2 regions of the Beduinella massiliensis genome follow, and region 1 is predicted to be linked to the other one. Evidence: predicted binding sites of a transcription regulator. Region 1 holds the regulator's gene; the other holds the start of a gene.

What was found. Region 1 encodes Rex, which represses fermentation and respiration genes when NADH is low (regulators of the CRP and FNR family bind a similar motif). Its sites were predicted from a motif close to ATTGTTAANNNNTTAACAAT; they were not measured.
Region 2: adhE (bifunctional acetaldehyde-CoA/alcohol dehydrogenase) is a predicted target of Rex. The motif match lies at 1,725-1,744, and genes of this name have one in related genera.

Annotation. Positions count from the first base shown of each region.
Region 1 is NZ_LT963430.1:2,609,563-2,613,296, reverse strand. It holds gene C1725_RS12745 (hypothetical protein) at 1-271, shown strand, start outside; gene C1725_RS12740 (response regulator) at 268-1,035, shown strand; gene C1725_RS12735 (redox-sensing transcriptional repressor Rex) at 1,231-1,887, shown strand; gene C1725_RS12730 (VanW family protein) at 1,914-3,437, shown strand; gene C1725_RS12725 (TetR family transcriptional regulator) at 3,641-3,734, shown strand, end outside.
Region 2 is NZ_LT963430.1:167,280-171,013, reverse strand. It holds gene adhE (bifunctional acetaldehyde-CoA/alcohol dehydrogenase) at 1-1,654, opposite strand, end outside; gene C1725_RS01620 (NYN domain-containing protein) at 1,968-2,951, opposite strand; gene C1725_RS01615 (CapA family protein) at 2,953-3,734, opposite strand, start outside.

The sequences.
Region 1 (3,734 bases):
GGTCGAGCGCTCCGCACGCGTGGAGCATCGCTTGGATGCGGAGCGGATGAGCCGCATGCAGCCGAGAACCGTGACGCAGGAGGAAATGGAACAGGCGGGCGAGGGGGAAGACCCATGCCACGAGCTTGGTACGCCCTCCTACGCGGCGCCGCAGCCTCGCATGCAGCATGCGCAGGACGTGCAGGATGAGGCGCAGGAGCTGCTTCGGGGCATTATCCTCTCTGAAATTCTCACAAAACCTCAGGACAGGCGAAGGATGCGGATGCGATGAGTGAAAAGATACCGGTGGTCATTGCAGACGACGACGCGGGCATGCGGACCATCATGCGTAAGATGATCGAGCGCGTAGAAGGCTTTGAACTGCGCGGAGAGGCGACGAACGGCAGGGAACTGCTCGAAAAAGTGGAGCAGGAAAAGCCGCAGCTCGTCTTTCTGGACGTGGAGATGCCGGAAATGAGCGGTGTGGAAGCGGCGCGCGTCATTCAGGATACGGATCCTTCCATTATTCTGGTGTTTGCAACCGCGCACGATCAGTACATGGCCGATGCGTTTGAGGTGTATGCATTCGACTATCTGGTCAAACCGTTTAAACTCGAACGCGTGATGAAGACGCTGGAGCGCGCGCAGGACGTGTTGCTGAGGCGCGCGCAGGATGATCCGGTGCCTAACCCTACGCAGAATGCCGCGCCTCGGGCGAGGGTGGCGGCGGGAAGGCTCATGCTCCGCCACCGGGAGGGCGTCAACTTCGTCGCGATGGAAGATATCCTGCTCGTTCAGCGCGAAAATCGTGCGACCGTCCTTTACATGAAGGGTGGCGGCCGATTCGTGACGAGCGAGTCGCTGGGGGACATCGAGGCGCGGCTGGATCCCGAAATTTTCTATCGCTGCCATAAGTCCTACATCATCAACTTGCACGAAATCGACAGCATCACGCCATATGGACGATGGACCTATGTGGTTCGCCTTTGCGGCACGCAGCAGGACGCGCTCATCACGCACGAACGCTATGAAGAGCTGGAACGCCTGTTTTCGTGAATACAATCCGCCGGAAGCAACGCTTCCGGCGGATTACTGCATTTGGGGCGGTGCTTGTCCGACAAAATTTTGTGAAATCGGAGACGGCTCCGATGGATTTTCCCCTTGCGCACAAAAAAGGAAGCTGTTATACTAAACAGTACGGATGTCATCATAACAGCCGGAATGACAATGAAGTGAGTGGGGTGCAAGCAGATGGCCTACCGTTCCCGCGTCTCCGACGCCGTTGTCCGCCGCCTGCCGGGCTATTACAGGCACCTGCGTGAATTGGAAAAAGCAGGCGTTACCCGAATTTCGTCTCAGGAGCTTGGCGAACGAATGGGATTAACTGCCTCGCAAATTCGGCAGGATATCAACTGCTTTGGCGGTTTTGGCCAGCAGGGGTTTGGGTACCATGTATCTGAACTGAAGATGCGCATCGCGGAAATTCTGGGAATTACGCGCGAGTATCACGTCATCATCATTGGCGCGGGCAATATCGGCCGTGCGGTGGCGAACTACTCTTCTTTTGCGCGGGAAGGCTTCAAGGTACAGGCGATGTTCGATGTATCCCCCGCGCTCGTCGGAATCGACGTGCATGGCATCGTCGTGCAGCCGATTGAAAAGCTGGATGGATGGCTCGCTTCGCACGGCGTCGACATCGCCGTGCTCGCCGTGCCCCATGCGGCGGCGCAGCAGATGTGCGACCGACTGATCCAGGGGGGCGTGCGCGCTATCTGGAATTTTGCGCCGGTCGATTTGAGTACCCCGGAAAATTTCCCCGTCGTCAATGTTCACCTGAGCGATACCCTGCATATCCTTTCCTACAGGATGCACGAGCAGGAGCTCTTGGCTGAAAAGGGCGATCAATAAACGCATCGAGAAGGAGACCCCGCGACATGCCGAGCCAGAAAACGCCGGGAAGGCCGGGCGGCGACGTCAGCCGCTTTCAGCGTCCGGGCAGCGAAACGAGCCAAAGAAACACGCAGGTGCGGCGCATGCCGCCTCCGCGGAACGCGTACGAAAGAGAAGAAAAGAAGGTCTTTCCCTATTGGACGATTCCGGTCGTCTTCGTGTGCGTAGGGCTCCTTTCCCTGATATCCTGGTGGGTCGCGCAGGAGTATCAGGTTTATCAGCAGTTTCAGGAGGTATCCCGGCAGGTGGCCGTCGATACGTTCTATCCGGGCATTCGCGTAAACGGCACGGATATCGGCGGCATGACGATGGGAGAGGCCCAGGCTACCCTGGAATCGCATACCAATCAGCAGAGCGAGGCGTTCGCCATCGGGATCACGTATGGCGACAAAAAATGGCGGATCACGTCCGAAGAGGTTCCTATCCGCTTCGATACGCAGGAAGTGCTCGCCAGAGCCTATGCGCTGGGAAGGCGCGGAAGCCTGAAACAGCGCTACAGCGACGTTCAGATGCTGAAAACCGGCGGAGCGTCCTTTGAAACGGGACTCGGATACGACAAGGGAAAGGTACGCGAGCTGACGGACGTAGTCGTCGCCCGCATCGATCAGCCTGCGACGGACGCGACGCTGTACGCCTTTGACCCAGTGACGAAGACGTTCGTCTTTACGCCGGAGCAGGTAGGTTATGCCGCAGACGCGGATAGGCTGTATCGCGACGTGGTGGAGGCGCTGGATGCCGGACGTTACGACGCGGTGGTCGAGGTTACGGGAGCGCCTGTTCAGCCAGCGGTCACCCAGGCGATGCTGACCCCGATGTTCGGACGCGTTTCCTCCTTTACGACGGAGACGACGAAGGACAACAACCGCAACACGAACATCGCGCTTTCGTCCGACGCGCTCAACGGCCGGGTGGTCATGCCCGGCGAGACGCTCTCCTTTAACGAGTGCACCGGCCAGCGCACCAAGGCCAAGGGCTACAAAGAGGCGGGCGCGATTTCCGGTGGACAGCTGATCGACGACACGGGAGGCGGCGTGTGCCAGACTTCCTCGACGCTCTTTAATGCGGTTGTCCGCGCAAACCTGGAAATCGTGGATCGTTCGCAGCATTCTTGGCCGAGCACGTATGTGCCTAAGGGCGAGGACGCGGCGGTGGACTGGCCGAGACTGGACTTCGTCTTCCGCAACAATACGGATTTCCCAGTCTTTATTCTTGCGTGGTACGAGGATCAGAAGGTCACGGTCGAGGTGTACGGCAAGATGCTGGAAAACGGCACGACGATCAACCTGTACTCCGAAACCATACGCACGCTGACGCCGTCCGACGAGGTGATTTATACCCGCGACGAGTCGATGGCCAGAGGTGCGAGCAAGGTGGCGAAGAAGAAGCGCACGGGCTATGTCGTAGATACTTATAAGGTGTTTTACGATGTAAACGGCATCGAGCTTCACCGCGAAAAATTATGGCAGACGACGTATAGAGCCGTTCAAAAGGAAATATACTATAATTAAGTCAGAGACCGCTTCATCTCCGATGAAGTAAAAGGCTTTTTTAACAGTCAGAGGCCGCCGGAAATATCGGCGGTCTGTTTTTCTATGCTTGACGCGGCGGCGGGTTCCACGTATAATAGGAACATAACAGACTATAAGTCTGTATACGGCCCGGGAAGGATGCTGCATGAAGCACCAGGCGATGGCGGGGAGGGAAGTCACGCATGCGTAAAGGCGACGACCGCAGGCAGGCGCTGCTGGAAACGGCGGAGCGGCTGTTCTATGCGCGCGGTTATGAACAGACATCCGTACAGGATA
Region 2 (3,734 bases), 2.4 Mb from region 1:
TCGCGCTGCCGCCACCGACGGCGATGATGACGTCCGGCTTGAAGGCGGCCATCTGCCTTGCGCCCTCCATCGCACAGCCCAGCGAAGGGTCGGGCGCGACGTCGTAGAACGTGGTGTGCACGACGCCCATCTCGTCCAGCTTATCGGTGACCGGCTTGGTATAGCCGTTGTTGAAGAGGAAGGAGTCGGTGACCACGAAGGCGCGGCGCTTGCCCAGGACGTCCCGAAGCTCCGAAAGCGCCACCGGCAGGCAGCCCTTCTTGATGTACACCTTCTGCGGCGCGCGGAACCAAAGCATGTTCTCTCTCCTCTCCGCGACGGTCTTGATGTTGAGCAGGTGCTTCACCCCGACGTTTTCCGACACGGAGTTGCCGCCCCAGGAGCCGCAGCCCAGCGTCAGCGAGGGCGCGAGCTTGAAGTTGTACAGGTCGCCGATGCCGCCCTGCGAGGCGGGGGTGTTGATGAGGATGCGGCAGGTCTTCATGCGCGCGGCGTGCCGGTCGATCTTTTCCCGCTCGGTGACGGCGTTCACGTACAGCGAGGAGGTATGGCCGTAGCCGCCATCCGCGATGAGGTGCTCCGCCTTTTCCAGCGCGTCCTCGAAGTCCTCCGCACGGTACATCGCCAGCACGGGCGACAGCTTCTCGTGCGCGAACTCCTCGGAAAGGTCTACGCTCTGCACCTCGCCGATGAGGATCTTGGTGTTTTCCGGCACGGCGACGCCCGCGAGCTCCGCGATCCTGCGCGCGCCCTGGCCGACGATGCGCGCGTTGAGCGAACCGTTGATGAGGAGGGTGCGGCGCACGCAGTCCGTCTCGTCCGCATTCAGGAAATAGCAGCCGCGGCGGCTGAATTCGGCCTTCACCGCGTCGTACACGGGGCTTAGCACGATGACGCTCTGCTCGCTGGCGCAGATCATGCCGTTGTCGAACGTCTTGGAATGGATGATGGAGTTCACCGCGAGCAGGATGTCCGCGCTCTCGTCGATGATGGCGGGGGTGTTGCCCGCGCCGACGCCCAGCGCCGGCTTGCCGGAGGAATAGGCCGCGCGCACCATGCCCGGGCCGCCGGTGGCGAGGATGATGTCCGCTTCCTTCATCGCCATATTCGTCAGCTCCAGCGAGGGCACGTCGATCCAGCTGATGATGTCCTCGGGCGCGCCCGCCGCCACCGCGGCCTCCAGCACGGTCTTCGCCGCCGCGATGGTGCAGCCCTTGGCGCGGGGGTGCGGGCTGATGACGATGCCGTTGCGCGTCTTGAGCGCGAGCAGCGTCTTGAAGATCGCGGTCGAGGTCGGGTTCGTCGTGGGGATGACCGCCGCGATGACGCCGATGGGCTCCGCGATCTTCTTCACGCCGTAGGCCGCATCCTCCTCGACGACGCCGCAGGTTCTGGTGTCCTTATATGCGTTGTAAATGTATTCGGCGGCGAAGTGGTTCTTGATGACCTTGTCCTCCACCACGCCCATGCCGGTCTCCGCAACCGCCATCTTGGCCAGGGGGATGCGCGCCTTGTTCGCGGCTACGGCCGCCGCCTTGAAGATGCGGTCCACCTGCTCCTGCGTGTAGGCCGCGTAGCGCCGCTGCGCCTCGCGCACGCGGGCAAGCGCCGCCTCAAACGTCTCTACGCTGTCGACGATCTGCGTTTCGTTCATACCGTACGCTCCTTTTCTCCCCCGGCATGCGCCGGGGCGGTTCGGTGTGCGTCCCGGGTTTCTTTCCGGGATTGATAATATTTTAACATTATCGTTTGCCTCCGTCAATGAATGAAGTGTACAGAGTTCCTTCTGCTGTTTTCGGGCAGTATTGTCAAAGTTTTAACGATCTTCGGCATAAACGATAGCTTTTCCGGCATTTGATTAACATTATGGCGCCCTGCGGGCCCGCCCATTCCCCGGCGGCCGCCGCGGCGCGCGGGGCGCCCAAAGAAAAAAAGCGGGGCGGCGCTCTGCGCGCCTCCCCAATGCTTCATAAAATTTTCACAAGCATGGTCTTCTGCTCGTCCAGCTCCACCTTGAGCACGCCGCTCTTATCCAGCGCGCGCAGCAGGTCGGAAAAGCGCTTGAACCCGACGGAGCGCTCGGTGAAGTCGGGGTAGTCGTTTTGCACCGCCGCCTTGAGGATCGAGGGGTTGATGCGCTCGAACCCGTTGTCCTTGAACGTCTTCAGGTGCCTCCTGAAAATCTCGGCGTAGTTGTCCCGCGTGAGCTGCGGCGGGGTCTGCTTTGCGGGTTCCTCCTCGTGGCCGAGCTGGATGATGAGGTTGAAGTGATCGGCCACCACCGTGAAGGCGTCGAAGCGCTGGGCGAGGCCGGTGAGCAGCTTGCCGAACGTGGAAAAGCCGAAGGACTTTTCGTTGAAGTCCGGGCGCAGGCGCAGCAGGATGTTCTTGAGTTCGGAGGCGAGAATCTCGTTTTCGTCCGCCTGCTCTTCCAGTATGGTGCAGATCAGCTCGTTGAGCTGCTCGAGCGTCAGCGGCTCGTCCTTCTGGCTGCGGCCGGAGGACTTGCCCTGGCTCACGGATTCCAGAAACTGAAACTCGTTGCAGGCGTTGATAAAGACGCTCGACGCGGCCTCCGAACGCGAGATGCCCAGCACGAACTTGCCCATGGACTTGAGCTTGCCCACCAGCGGCACGTAGTCGCTGTCGCCCGAGACGATGCAGAAGGAATCGATCAGGCTGTTGGTGAAGGCCACGTCCAGCGCGTCCAGCACGAGCTGGATGTCCAGGTTGTTTTTCTGGTTGCGCCCATAGCGGATGGAGGGCACGACGTTGAACGTGTTGGAGAGCAGCACCTCTTTGAGGTCGGAGTACTTGTCCGTATACCCGTAGACCTTGCCGATCAGGATATCCCCGCGAATCTTGACCTTTTCGATGACGTCGTTGAGCGTGCCGATCTTCGCGCCGCAGTTTTCCAGATCGACGAAGAGTGCGTAATGCGCCGTTGCCATCTTACTCTTCCTCCATTTTATACGAGCGCTTCAGGATCTTCTTCTCGATGCGCCCGGCTTCTTCGCCCTCCGCGAGGACGGGCCTGTAATCCGTACCTTTTTCCTTCTCGGTCAGGCGGATGGGGATGATCTCCAGCTCCGGGGGTTCGCTGCCGTCCTCGGTGACGGTGAAGTGCAGGCGGGCGACGTAGGCGTCGCGGTCGTCCGGATCGACGTTGCCGCCGAAGACCAGATTGCCCAGCGAGTAGAGGATGTAGCGGCCCTTGTACTTTTCGATGCCCTGCACCACGTGCGGGTGGTGGCCGACGACCACGTCCGCCCCGGCGTTGATGGCCGCCCGCCCGATGGAGCGCTGCTCCGCGGTGAAGTCGTAGGAATACTCGCTGCCCCAGTGGAACGAGGCGATGACGATCTGGCAGCCCATCTCGCGCAGCGTCTTCACGTCCTTGGAGATGTCCTTCTTGCCGTTGCTGTAGGGAAAGCAGTAGCCGGTCATGCCGACCTTGACGCCGTCCTTCTCAAATATGCCCAGCACGCCCCCGCCGGATACGACCAGCCCCGCGTCCTGCAGGTTTTGCAGCGTATCTGCCTTGCCGTCGTCGCCGTAATCGACGATGTGGTTGTTGGCGACGTTCACGGCCTCTACGCTGCCGGAGGTGAGGATTTCCGTGTACGCCGCCGGGGCCTTGAAGTTGAACTTCTTTTCCTTCTTGCTCTCACTCTGGGTGAGCGTGCCCTCGAAGTTGACGAGCGTCATGTCGTCCTGGCTGAACAGGTCCGCCA